One region of the Streptomyces sp. NPDC041796 genome, then DNA from elsewhere that is predicted to be linked to it. Evidence: riboswitches for the same ligand, from Rfam matches in the RefSeq annotation. Region 1 holds a riboswitch; the other holds the start of a gene.

Region 1 (6,369 bases):
CTTGGCGACCTGCCAGGTGCGGCTGGCGGAGCCCGGGTTGTAGAGGGCGAGGACCAGGTCGGCGGCGGACGCGGCGCGGAGGCGCTCCGCGATGACCTCCCACGGCTTGAGGCGGTCCGACAGGGAGATGGTCGCGTAGTCGTGGCCCAGCGGGGCGCCCGCCTTCGCGGCGGCGGCGTTCGCGGCGGTCACACCGGGCAGGACGCGGACCGGGACGTCCAGGTACGGGTCCTGCGAGGCGACCTCCAGGACCGCCGTGGCCATGGCGAACACGCCCGGGTCGCCGCCGGACACGACCGCCACGCGGCGCCCGCGCCGGGCCAGGTCCAGGGCGAACTCGGCCCGCTCGGACTCGACCTTGTTGTCGGAGCCGTGCCGCTCCTGCCCGGGGCGCGCCGGGACGCGGTCCAGGTAGGTGGTGTAGCCGACCAGGTCGGTCGCCGAGGCGAGCGCGCCGCGCGTCTCGGGCGTCAGCCACAGCGGGCCGGCCGGTCCGGTGCCGACGACCAGGACCTCGCCCTGTTCGGGCACGGCCGGGCCGGAGTCGACGCGCGACGGGAGCACCGCCACGGAGAAGTACGGGACCGACTCGGGGTCGACGTCCGCGAGGGCGCCGGTCCGTTCACCGGCCATCGTGGCCCGCTCCACGTAGTGGGCGTCCTGAAGACGGCCGGCCCGCTCCAGGGCGCGCCGTACCGTCGGGAAGGTGCGGCCCAGCTTCATCACGACCGCCGAGTCGGTGGCGGCCAGACGGGCGGTCAGCTCCTCCTCCGGCAGCGTGCCGGGGATGATCGTCAGGATCTCCTCCGCCTCGCACAGGGGCTTGCCCAGGCGGGCCGCCGACGCGCTCACCGACGTGACGCCGGGGATGACCTCCGTGTCGTACCGGTGCGCCAGCCGCTTGTGCATGTGCTGGTAGGAGCCGTAGAAGAGCGGGTCGCCCTCGGCGAGGACGGCGACCGTGCGGCCCGCGTCCAGGTGGGCGGCGAGCCGCGCGGACGCCTCCTCGTAGAAGTCGTTCAGCGCGCCCCGGTAGCCGCCCGGGTGGTCCGTCGTCTCGACGGTCAGCGGGTACATCAGGCGCTCTTCGACGTGGTCTTCGCGGATGTGCTCGGCCGCGATCGAGCGCGCGATCGAGCGGCCGTGGCGCGCCGAGTGGTACGCGATCACGTCGGCGGCGGCGATGGCCTTCACCGCCGCCACCGTCATCAGGTTCGGGTCGCCGGGGCCGAGGCCCACGCCGTACAGCTTGCCGCTCATGCCTGGATCTCCGCCTCGTGGGCGATCGCGTTGATCGCCGCCGCCGCCATGGCGCTGCCGCCCCGCCGCCCGCGCACCACCAGGTGCTCCAGGCCGGGGAACGCCGCCAGGGCGTCCTTGGACTCGGCCGCGCCGATGAACCCGACCGGTATGCCGATCACGGCCGCCGGGCGCGGGGCGCCCGCCTCGATCATCTCCAGGAGGCGGAACAGCGCGGTCGGGGCGTTGCCGACCGCGACGACCGCCCCTTCGAGGCGGTCGCGCCACAGCTCCAGCGCGGCGGCGCTGCGGGTGGTGCCGAGCTCGGCGGCGAGCGCCGGAACGGACGGGTCGGAGAGGGTGCAGATCACGTCGTTGTCGGCGGGCAGCCGCTTGCGCGTGACACCGCTGGCGACCATCTGCGCGTCGCACAGGATCGGCGCGCCGGCGCGCAGCGCCTCGCGGGCGCGGGCCACCACGTCCGGCGTGTACGCCAGGTCGCGGACGAGGTCGACCATGCCGCAGGCGTGGATCATCCGCACGGCGACCTGGCCGACGTCGGCCGGCAGGTCCGCGAGATCCGCCTCGGCGCGGATCGTGGCAAAGGACTGGCGGTAGATCTCCGCCCCGTCCTTCTCGTAGTCGAACACTCTGCTCTCGCTCATCTCGTCGGTCCTTGTACGGTCATCTGGTACGCGCCTTCGCCGGTCGCCACCATGTCGGTCCACGTGCCGTGCGGGTGGCCGCAGCGGCGGGCGCACCCCGACCAGTGGACGGGCAGCGCACCCTCGCGGGGCCGTGCGTCGGCCCGTACGTCGGACAGGGACTTGGTGCAGCCGGGGCGTCCGGTGCAGGCGGTGACGCCGATCCAGGGGGAGTCGGTACGGGTGAGGAACCCGGCCTCACCGAGGGTGCCCAGCCGTTCCTCGGCCGTGGCCCGGTCGGTGAAGCCGGGCAGCACGAAGCCGCGCCACGGGGTGACGCGTACCTCCTCGGCGGGCAGCAGGGCCCGGAACTGGGCCGAGGTCACCCGGCCGAGGCGGGCGAGGACGCAGACCGCGCCGTCGCCGGTCACCCCGGGCGCGGGCGGTCCGCTCGTCGCGCACACGAAGTCCGGTACGGGCTGTGCCGCGATGCCGGCCGCCCGCAGGTGTCCCGTCACGTCCACGTCCTGCCCCGGCGGCAGCTCCCGTATCCGCCAGGCGCCCGTGCCCGCCGCGCGGGCGGCGGCGAGGAACGCCCCGGCCGCCGTGAGCGCGGCGCGGGGCGCGTCGGCGGCGGCCACGCGGTACGTCCGCTCCGCGATCCGCAGCAGCGGCCCGTCCGGGGCTGCGAGCAACGTCACATCGGGGGACAGGGCCGCCACATCGCCCCGTCCGTCGTCCACGGCGAAGAGGAAGCGGCCGGACAGTTCGGTCGTCCACTCCTCGGCGCACAGGAGCTCGTCCAGGCGCGCGGCCCAGGCCTGCACGTCGGGTCCGGCGAGCGGTGAGACCACCATGTTCCGTACGCGTTCGTGCCGTTCGGAGGGGAGGAGGCCCGCATCCCGCAGTAGGTCCGCCAGTCCGAGCCCGCAGCCTTCGCCGAGTCCCCGCAGTTCGAGGTTGCCGCGCGAGGTGAGGGAGAGGTGCCCGTCGCCCAGCCGGTCCGACGCGTCGGCGAGCAACCGAACTTGACGGGGAGTCAGCACTCCGGTGGGGAGGCGGAGGCGGGCCAGGGCGCCGTCGTCGGCCTGGTGCAGCCGCAGCGCACCCGGGCAGGCGTCACCGCGGTCCCGTATGTGAGCTTCGCCCCGGTCCTGGGGCTTTGGTGAGCTGGGCGGCATGGCGGCGAGCATACGCGCAGCCTCTACTATGCAGACGGCACAGGGTCCCAGGGCCCTAGGGAGGAAGCCCGGTGAGATTCCGGCGCGGTCCCGCCACTGTGAGCCGAACCCGAAAGGTCCGGTAAGTCAGGAACTCCCGCCGTCCTACGAACACCCGGGGCGCGGACACCCCGAGGAAGGCCTGCGCACGCCATGATCCTGTTGCTGTCGCACTCCGACACGGACCTGCTGAGCGCCCGTGCGGCCGGCGGGCCCGTCGAGTACCGCTTCGCCAACCCCGCCCGGCTCCCCCTGGACGACCTGGACGCCCTGCTCGACGGCGCCGACCTCGTCGTCGTACGCCTCCTCGGCGGCATCCGCGCCTGGGAGGAGGGCCTGTACACGCTCCGCGAGACCGGTAAGCCGCTCGTCGTCCTCACCGGCGAACAGGCGCCCGACGCCCAGCTGATGGAGACCTCCACCGTCCCGATCGGCATCGCGGCCGAGGCGCACGCCTACCTGGCCCACGGCGGACCGGGCAACCTGGAACAACTCGCCCGTTTCCTCTCCGACACCGTCCTGCTCACCGGCCACGGTTTCGAACCCCCGGCCGCCGCCCCCACCTGGGGCCCGCTGGAGCGGACCGCGCAGAACACCACGGGCCCCACGGTCGCCGTGCTGTACTACCGCGCCCACCACATGAGCGGGAACACCGCCTTCATCCACACCCTCTGCGACGCCATCGAGGACGCCGGAGGCCAGGCCCTCCCCCTGTACGTGGCATCGCTCCGCGCCCCCGAGCCGGAGCTCGTCGAGAACCTGCGGATGGCCGACGCCGTCATCACCACCGTCCTCGCCGCCGGCGGCACCAAGCCCGCCGAGGCCCAGGCGGGCGGTGACGAGGAGGCCTGGGACGCGGGCGCGCTCGCCGCCCTCGACGTCCCCATCCTCCAGGCGCTGTGCCTGACCGGCTCACGCTCCGCCTGGGAGGAGAACGACGAGGGGCTGTCCCCGCTGGACGCCGCCAGCCAGGTCGCCGTCCCCGAGTTCGACGGCCGGCTCATCACCGTGCCGTTCTCCTTCAAGGAGATCGACGCCGACGGCCTGCCCGCGTACGTCGCCGACACCGAGCGCGCCGCCCGCGTCGCCGGGATCGCCGTACGCCACGCCCGGCTGCGTCACATCCCGAACGCCGACAAGCGCCTGGCGCTGGTCCTCTCCGCGTACCCCACCAAGCACTCCCGCATCGGCAACGCCGTCGGCCTCGACACCCCCGCCTCGGCCGTCGCCCTGCTGCGGCGGCTGCGTGAGGAGGGCTACGACTTCGGCACCGAGGAGGTGCCGGGCCTCGCGTCCGGTGACGGCGACGAGCTGATCTACGCCCTCATCGAGGCGGGCGGCCACGACCAGGACTGGCTCACCGAGGAGCAGCTCGCCCGCAACCCGGTCCGCATCCCGGCCGCCGACTACAAGCGCTGGTACTCCGCCCTGCCGCAGGAGCTGCGCGACCAGGTCGAGGAACACTGGGGCCCGCCGCCCGGCGAGATGTTCCTGGACCGCTCGCGCAACCCGGAGGGCGACATCGTCCTCGCCGCCCTGCGCCGCGGGAACCTCCTCATCCTCATCCAGCCGCCGCGCGGCTTCGGTGAGAACCCGATCGCGATCTACCACGACCCCGACCTGCCGCCCTCGCACCACTACCTGGCCGCCTACCGCTGGATCGCGGCCCGGGCGGAGGACGGCGGTTTCGGCGCCGACGCCATGGTCCACCTGGGCAAGCACGGCAACCTGGAGTGGCTGCCCGGCAAGAACGCCGGCCTGTCCGCCGCCTGCGGCCCCGACGCCGCCCTCGGCGACATCCCGCTGGTCTACCCGTTCCTGGTGAACGACCCGGGCGAGGGCACCCAGGCCAAGCGGCGCGTCCACGCCACGCTCGTCGACCACCTGGTGCCGCCGATGGCCCGTGCCGAGTCGTACGGCGACATCACCCGCCTGGAGCAGCTGCTCGACGAGTACGCGCAGATCTCCTCCATGGACCCGTCCAAGCTGCCCGCCATCCGCGCCCAGATCTGGACGCTGATCCAGGCCGCCAAGCTCGACCACGACCTGGGCCTGGAGGACCGCCCCGACGACGACGGGTTCGACGACTTCCTGCTCCACGTCGACGGCTGGCTCTGCGAGGTCAAGGACGCCCAGATCCGCGACGGCCTGCACGTCCTGGGCGGCGCCCCCACCGGCCCCGAGCGGGTCAACCTGGTGCTGTCGATCCTCCGCGCCCGGCAGATCTGGGGCGGTACGCAGTCCCTGCCCGGCCTCCGCGAGGCCCTGGGCCTGGACGAGTCCGCCGCCACCCGCACCACCGCCGACGAGGCGGAGGCCAAGGCCCGCGCCCTGGTCGAGGCCATGGAGGCCGCCGACTGGAACCCGGCCGCCGTCGCCACCGTCGCGGAGGGCCACGACCGGGCCGTCGCCGACATCCTCGACTTCGCCGCCCGCCAGGTCGTCCCGCGCCTCGCCGCCACCACCGACGAGCTGGACCACGCCGTCCACGCCCTGAACGGCGGCTTCGTCCCCGCCGGGCCGTCCGGCTCGCCGCTGCGCGGCCTGGTCAACGTCCTGCCGACCGGCCGGAACTTCTACTCCGTCGACCCCAAGGCCGTCCCCTCCCGTCTCGCCTGGGAGACCGGCCAGGCCCTCGCCGACTCCCTCCTGGAGCGGTACCGCACCGACAACGGCGAATGGCCCACCTCCGTCGGCCTGTCCCTGTGGGGTACGAGCGCGATGCGCACCGCCGGCGACGACGTCGCCGAGGCGCTCGCCCTCCTCGGCATCCGGCCCGTCTGGGACGACGCCTCGCGCCGCGTCACCGGCCTGGAGCCCATCCCGCTCGCCGAGCTGGGCCGCCCGCGCATCGATGTGACGCTGCGCATCTCCGGCTTCTTCCGCGACGCGTTCCCGCACACCATCGGGCTCCTCGACGACGCGGTCCGCCTCGCCGCCTCGCTCGACGAGCCGGCCGCCGACAACTTCGTCCGCGCCCACGCGCAGGCCGACCTCGCCGAGCACGGTGACGAGCGCCGCGCCACCACCCGCATCTTCGGCTCCCGGCCGGGGACGTACGGCGCGGGCATCCTGCAGCTGATCGACTCGCGCGACTGGCGCACCGACGCCGACCTCGCCGAGGTGTACACGGTGTGGGGCGGTTACGCGTACGGGCGCGGGCTGGAGGGCTGCCCGGCGCGGGACGAGATGGAGACGGCGTACAAGCGCATCGCGGTGGCGGCGAAGAACACCGACACCCGCGAGCACGACATCGCCGACTCGGA
Region 2 (6,369 bases), on a different contig from region 1:
GGGAGGTCAGCCCGGCCGGTGCGAGCGGGCCGGTGACTGCGCCAGGGTGCCGAGCACCCGTACGTGAGGGCGGCCGTCGGCGTCCGGGTCGGTGACTTCGGCCCGGACGCCGTAGACGTCGGCGATGAGCGTCTCGGTCAGTACGTCCCGCGGCGCGCCCGCGGTGACGACCCGGCCCTGGCGGAGGACCACGACGTGGTCGCAGTACATCGCGGCGAGGTTGAGGTCGTGCAGGGCGACGACGCTGGTGACGGCGAGGCCGCGGACGAGGTGCAGCAGGTCGTGCTGGTGCTGGATGTCGAGGTGGTTCGTCGGTTCGTCGAGGAGGAGTTCGCGCGGTTCCTGCGCGAGGGCGCGGGCGATGTGTACGCGCTGGCGTTCTCCTCCGGACAGGGTGTGCCAGGGCTGGTACGCCCGGTCGGCCAGTCCCGTGCGCTCCAGGGCGTCGCGCGTGGCCCGCTCGTCGCCCGGCCCCGGGGGTGTCCAGGCGCGGCGGTGGGGGATGCGGCCGAGCCGTACGACGTCGGCGACGGTGAGCTCGACGAGGGTGTCCGCCTGCTGTTCGACCACGGCCACGCGCCGGGCGACGTCCCTGCGCCGGAGGCTGTCCAGCGGGTGGCCGTCCAGGGTGACCACTCCGGAGTCCGGGGCCAGTACCCCGCAGAGGATGCGCAGCAGAGTGGATTTGCCGGAGCCGTTGGGGCCGAGGAGGCCGGTCATGGCGCCGGTGGGCGGGGTGATGGCGACGCCGTCGAGGATCAGTCGTCCGTCGGCGGTGTGGGAGACGTGGTCGGCGCTGAGGGTCATCGTCGGGTTCTCCGGGTCCGGTACAGGACGAGTACGAAGGCGGGGACGCCGACCAGGGAGGTGACGACGCCGACGGGGATCTCCTGCGGGTCGATGGCGGTCCGGGCGAGGGTGTCGATCCACACCAGGAACACGGCTCCGCCCAGCGCGGTGGCGGGGAGCAGCCGGCCGTGTCCCGGGCCGGTGAGGGCGCGGGCGGCGTGGGGCAGCACCAGCCCGACGAAGCCGATGGCGCCGGCCGAGCTGACGAGGGCGGCGGTGAGCAGGGCGGTGACGCACAGCAGTGCCGTCCGGGCGCGGGCCACGTTCACGCCCAGGGTGGCCGCCGCGTCCTGTCCGAAGGCGAACGCGTCCAGGGTCCTGGCATGGCCGAGGCAGACGGCGAGGGCGAGTACGAGGGCGGCGAGGCCGAGCCAGACGTCGGTCCAGCCGGCGCCGCTGAGCGAGCCCAGCAGCCAGAACAGCACGCCTCGGGTGGTCTCCGCGTCGGCGGAGGTGACCACGATGAAGGAGGTGAGTGCGGAGAACAGCTGCATCGCCGCGACACCGGACAGCACGACCCGGTCGGTGGTCCCGCCGAGGGTGTGGCTCAGCAGCAGCATCGCCGCGAACGAGCACACCGCGCCGGCGAAGGCACCCGCGGAGACGGACAGCACTCCCCCGCCCACGCCGAGGACGACCACGGCGACCGCGCCGGTGGAGGCTCCGGAGGAGACACCGAGGACGAAGGGGTCCGCGAGCGGGTTGCGCAGCAGGGACTGCATCACCGCTCCGCACAGCGCGAGTCCCGCGCCGCACACGGCGGCCAGCAGGGTACGGGGCAGCCTGAGGTTCCAGACGATCCCGTCCCTGATGGGTGTCAGGGTGGGGGCGTCCCCGCCGAGGTGGGCGGCGACGACGGACCAGACGTCGGCGACACCGATGTCCGCGGGGCCGATGGTGATCGCCACGGCGACGGACGCGGCGAGCGCCGCGAACCCCGCCGCCGTGCGCAGCAGGGTGGTCGTCACTTCGCCAGACCGAACCGGCGCAGTCCGGCGGCGACTTGTTCGATGCCTTCGACCGTGCGGATGGTCGGGTTCATGGCCTGGCCGCTGACCAGGACGTACCGCCGGTGCTTGACGGCGTCCATGTTCCTGGTGACGGGGTTCGACTCCAGGAACTCGATCTTCTTCGCGGCGCTCTCCCCCGTCTGTGCCTTGCGGGTGAGGTCTCCGATCACCAGGACGTCGGGGTTGCGGTCGGCCACGGTCTCCCAGTTGATCTGGGGCCATTCCTCGGTGGTGTCGTCGAAGACGTTCTTGGCGCCGAGTTCGCGCGTGATGATGCCGGGGGCTCCGCAGCAGCCCGCCATGTAGGGCGACTTGGCGTCGGAGAACCAGTACAGCAGGGTGACGTCGGAGGCGTCGAGGCCCGTGGTCGCTCGGGTGACGCGGGAGGTGAGCCGCGCGACCAGTTGGTCGCCGCGCTTCTCCTCGCCGAAGACCCGGGCGAGGTCGCGCACTTCCCCGTAGACCGTGTCCATGGTCAGCGGCTTGGTGCGGACACCGTCTCCCGAGCCGCTGTTGTCCTTGCCCTCGCAGTCGGACGGCGAGAGGTAGGTGGGCACCCCCAGCTTGGTGAACTGTTCGCGGGTGGCCACGCCGCCCTTGCCGAGGGTGGAGGCGAACGACGCCGTGACGAAATCGGGTTCGGTGTCGAGGACTCTTTCGAAGGAGGGGTTGTTCTCGGCGAGCCGCTCCACTCCCGCGTTGGCCTTTTCCAGGCCCTTCATGACGGGGTCGGTCCAGGTGGCGGTTCCGGCCATCCGGTCGGCCAGGCCCAGGGACAGCATGATCTCGGTGGTGCCCTGGTTGAGCGAGACGGCCCGCTGTGGGCCCTTCTCCGGGATCTCCACCTTCCGGCCGCAGTTGTCGAGCACCCGGGCCCGGTCGGAGGAGGGCGACGGGGACCCGGCGGGGGCGCCGCATCCGGTCAGGAGGAGGGCCCCGCACGCGAGCAGGGCGAACGAAGGCGTGGGGCGCGTGAGGGGCACGGCGATGTCCTAGCGTCGAGGGCCCATGCGCGGGGCCCGTCCGTACGGAACGTGCCAGCAGGTCTTCGGACTCGGGGTCATCCGGGCGAGGCGCCTTCCCGGGCCGGGGGATCCGGCCCAGTGGCTTTGCTGCCACGCCCGTCGCCCTCACCGCTGCGCGTCAGTTCCGGATTCCCACCGGATTCCCTGACCCACGTGCATACGCACGGAGTTCGACTGGCCCGCGCAAGCTACCACAGGCGTCGAGGCATGATCACGCGACCGACGGATCATCAGACGATGTTGACAATCATTTTCATATAGTCGATGCTGCTCACGCCCCCCACCGTCCGTCCTCCGTCCGGCGCGGCCGCGGTGCGGGGGCCCACTCACGTGATTCCTGGGAGCAGCATGTCCATCTGGCACAACCGTCGAGAATTCCTCGCCCTCACCGGTGCCGCCGCCGGTGCCGGCGCCCTGGCGCTCACCGGGTGCGGTGGCGGCGCCGGCAGCGGCGGAGCGGCCGCGGGCGACAAGGCGAAGCCCCGGCGCGGCGGTCAGTTCCGGGCGCTGTTCACCGGGGGTGGCGAGCAGGAGACCATCGACCCGCACGCCGAGGCCCTCGCCATCGACATGGCCCGTACCAAGGCCCTCTTCGACCGGCTCGTGGACCTGGACGCCACCATGAAGCCGGTGCCGCGCCTCGCCCGGACATGGGAGTCCAACGCCGACGCGACGCTGTGGCGGTTCACGCTGCGCGACGCGCTGTTCCACGACGGGAAGCGGCTCACGCCCGAGGACGTGCTGTTCACCTTCGGCCGCATCCTCGACCCGAAGGCGACCACCCACTTCGCGCAGAGCCTGCTCTCCGTCATCGACCTCAAGAAGAGCCGGAGCGCCGGGAAGAACGTCGTGGAGGTCGCGCTGAAGCAGCCCGGCGCCGAGTTCCCCGCCCTGCTCGGCACGCTGGGCACGGCCGTCGTCAGCTCCCGTTACGCCGACCCCGCCAAGCCCGTGGGGACCGGGGCGTTCAGGCTGAAGTCCTTCCGGGCCGGGCGCGCCTTCGTCGCCGAACGGTTCGACGACCACTGGGACGGCGGGGCCTACGTCGACGAGCTGAGGATCCTGTCCGCCGACGCCGACGCCCGGGGCAACGCCCTGCGGGCGGGCGAGGCGGAGTTCGGCTACGAGATGACCCCGACCTTCGCCCGGACCGTACAGGCCGACGCATCGGTGCGGATCCTGGCGGCGAAGGGCAGCACGGCCCACGCCATCGTGATGAAGTGCGACCAGGAGCCCTTCGACAACCCCGACGTCACACGGGCGTTCAAGCTGCTCGCCGACCGCGAGAAGCTGGTGCGGGTCGTCCTGGCGGGCCAGGGCGTGGTCGGCAACGACATGTTCGGCAAGGGCTACCAGTACTACCCCGAGGACATTCCGCAGCGTACGCGTGACGTCGAGGAGGTGCGTGCGCTGCTGAAGAAGGCCGGCGTGCTCAACAAGACCCTGTCGATCTACACCTCCTCGGCCGCCAACGGCTTCGTGGAGGCGGCGACCCTCTTCGCGGAGCAGGCCGCCGACGCCGGTCTGCGGGTGAAGGTCACCACGGGTGCGTCGGAGACGTACTTCAAGGACCAGCTCACCAAGGGTGCGATGGGCAGCCACCGTTCCGGCGCGATGACGATCCCCAACTACATCAACGACCGCCTGCTGACGAAGTCGGCGTTCAACGCCTCCGCTTGGCGCCGCAAGGACTTCGACGCCACCTTCGCCAAGGCCCAGTCCACCACTGACGTGGCCGAACGCACCGCTCTGTACGGCCGGTTGCAGCGCACCCTCCACGACGAGGGCGGCCTGCTGATCTGGGGCCACCCGGACTGGCTGAACGGTGTCTCGTCGCGGGTCCGGGGCATCGAGGCGGCTCCGCCCAACACCCTGGGCTCGGCACGCTTCGACAAGGCGTGGCTGGCCTGACGATGCGCCGGTACGCCCTGACGCGCGTCGCGCTCGGTGTCGTCCAACTCGCCCTGCTCGCCGTGCTGGTCTTCGTGCTGACCTCCCTGTTGCCGGGAGACGCGGCCGACGTCCGCAACAACGAGGACGCCGACGCCGAGCAGGTGGCGGCGCTGCGCGAGCGACTCCACCTGGACCGCCCGCCGCTGGAACGGTTCACCGACTGGGCGTCGGGGGTCCTCACCGGCGACCTGGGCACATCGCTGGTGAGCGGCGGTCCGGTGCTGGACATCCTGACCGGAACGGTCGGCACCACACTGGTGCTCGCGGCGGTCACGCTCGCCGTGGTCGTCCCCTTGGCCGTCGCCCTCGGCATCGTCTCGGGCCTGCGCGAGGGCGGCCGCCTGGACCGGGCCGTCACGTCCGTCACCCTGGCGCTGAACGCCGTACCCGACTTCGTGCTGGCGCTGCTGCTGGTGACCGGGCTGTCGCTGAAGCTCGGGTGGCTGCCCGCCACCTGGGTCGGCGTCGGCGCGGCGGACCTGCTGGCGCGGCCCGCGCTGCTGGTCCTGCCGGTCACGGTGGTGGCCGCCCGCATGGTCTGCCTGCTGTCCCGCCAGGTGCGGGCGGGCATGGTGACGGTGCTGCGGGCCGGTTACGTCGCCCAGGCCCGGCGCCTGGGCGTGCCGCGCCGGACGCTGCTGCTGCGCCACGTACTGCCCAACGCGGCGGTTCCCGGCATCCAGGAGCTGGCGAGGGTGGGCGACAACCTGGTCGGCGGCGTACTGATCGTCGAGGCGGTCTTCGCGATCCCCGGGGTGGCGACCGCGCTGGTGCGGGCGGTGGAGGCGCGGGACGTGCCCACCGTGCAGGGCCTGGCCCTGATGGTGGCGGCCGCGGCGCTGTTGTTCAGCCTCGCCGCCGACCTGCTCTCCCATCGACTCGTACCACGGACGGAGGTCCTTCGATGAAGGCCCTGCAGCGACCCGGCTTCCGGCCGGGGCACGGCAGGATCACCCCGGCCGCGGCGCCCCTCGGTGCCGTGCTCCTCGCGCTGCCCCTGGGGGTCGCCGTGCTCGGGCCGCTGTTCGCCGACGCGCCGGCCGCCGGGGTGTCCGCCCCGTACGCGGCAAGTGACGCCGGACACCTCCTCGGGACCGACGGGCTGGGCCGGGACGTGCTGGCCCTGCTGCTGCACGGGGGGCGCAGCGCGCTGGGCATGGCGCTCGGCGCGGTCGCCGTCGCCTACCTCGCCGGGGGGATCGTGGGTCTGCTGGCGGCCTCGGCGCGCCGCCGGTGGGCGGACGAACTCCTCATCCGTCCTCTGGACGTGCTGTTGCCGCTGCCGACCCTGCTGGTGATCAGCGTGGTCGCGGTCGGCTGGCGCGGTTCCCCCCTGGCCATCGCCCTCGCGGTCGCGGCCGTCAACGTCCCGCCGGTGGCCCGGCTCGTGAGGGCGGCGGCACTGGACGCGGCGAGCAGCCCGGTCACCGAGGCGCTGCGGCTCCAGGGCGAGTCGCGCATCCGCGTCCAGCTCGACCACATCGCGCGCTCCGTGATCGCCCCGGTGGCCGCCGACATCGGTACCCGTATCA

The links. A riboswitch is a leader RNA that binds a small molecule or an ion and turns the genes downstream of it on or off. The one in region 1 is predicted to bind cobalamin.
Region 2: it holds a riboswitch for cobalamin, as region 1 does, so the genes downstream of both, ACZ6C1_RS18925 (ABC transporter substrate-binding protein) here and cobN (cobaltochelatase subunit CobN) in region 1, are expected to answer to the same signal.

The regions. Positions count from the first base shown of each region.
Region 1 covers NZ_JBVJAH010000006.1:415,799-422,167, forward strand. Annotated here, with positions in the region: gene ACZ6C1_RS15060 (precorrin-2 C(20)-methyltransferase) at 1-1,260, opposite strand, end outside; gene ACZ6C1_RS15065 (precorrin-8X methylmutase) at 1,257-1,904, opposite strand; gene ACZ6C1_RS15070 (cobalamin biosynthesis protein CobG) at 1,901-3,064, opposite strand; cobalamin riboswitch at 3,088-3,220, shown strand; gene cobN (cobaltochelatase subunit CobN) at 3,257-6,369, shown strand, end outside.
Region 2 covers NZ_JBVJAH010000008.1:294,339-300,707, reverse strand. Annotated here, with positions in the region: gene ACZ6C1_RS18935 (ABC transporter ATP-binding protein) at 7-807, opposite strand; gene ACZ6C1_RS18930 (FecCD family ABC transporter permease) at 804-1,817, opposite strand; gene ACZ6C1_RS18925 (ABC transporter substrate-binding protein) at 1,814-2,842, opposite strand; cobalamin riboswitch at 2,882-3,078, opposite strand; gene ACZ6C1_RS18920 (ABC transporter substrate-binding protein) at 3,233-4,795, shown strand; gene ACZ6C1_RS18915 (ABC transporter permease) at 4,798-5,745, shown strand; gene ACZ6C1_RS18910 (ABC transporter permease) at 5,742-6,369, shown strand, end outside.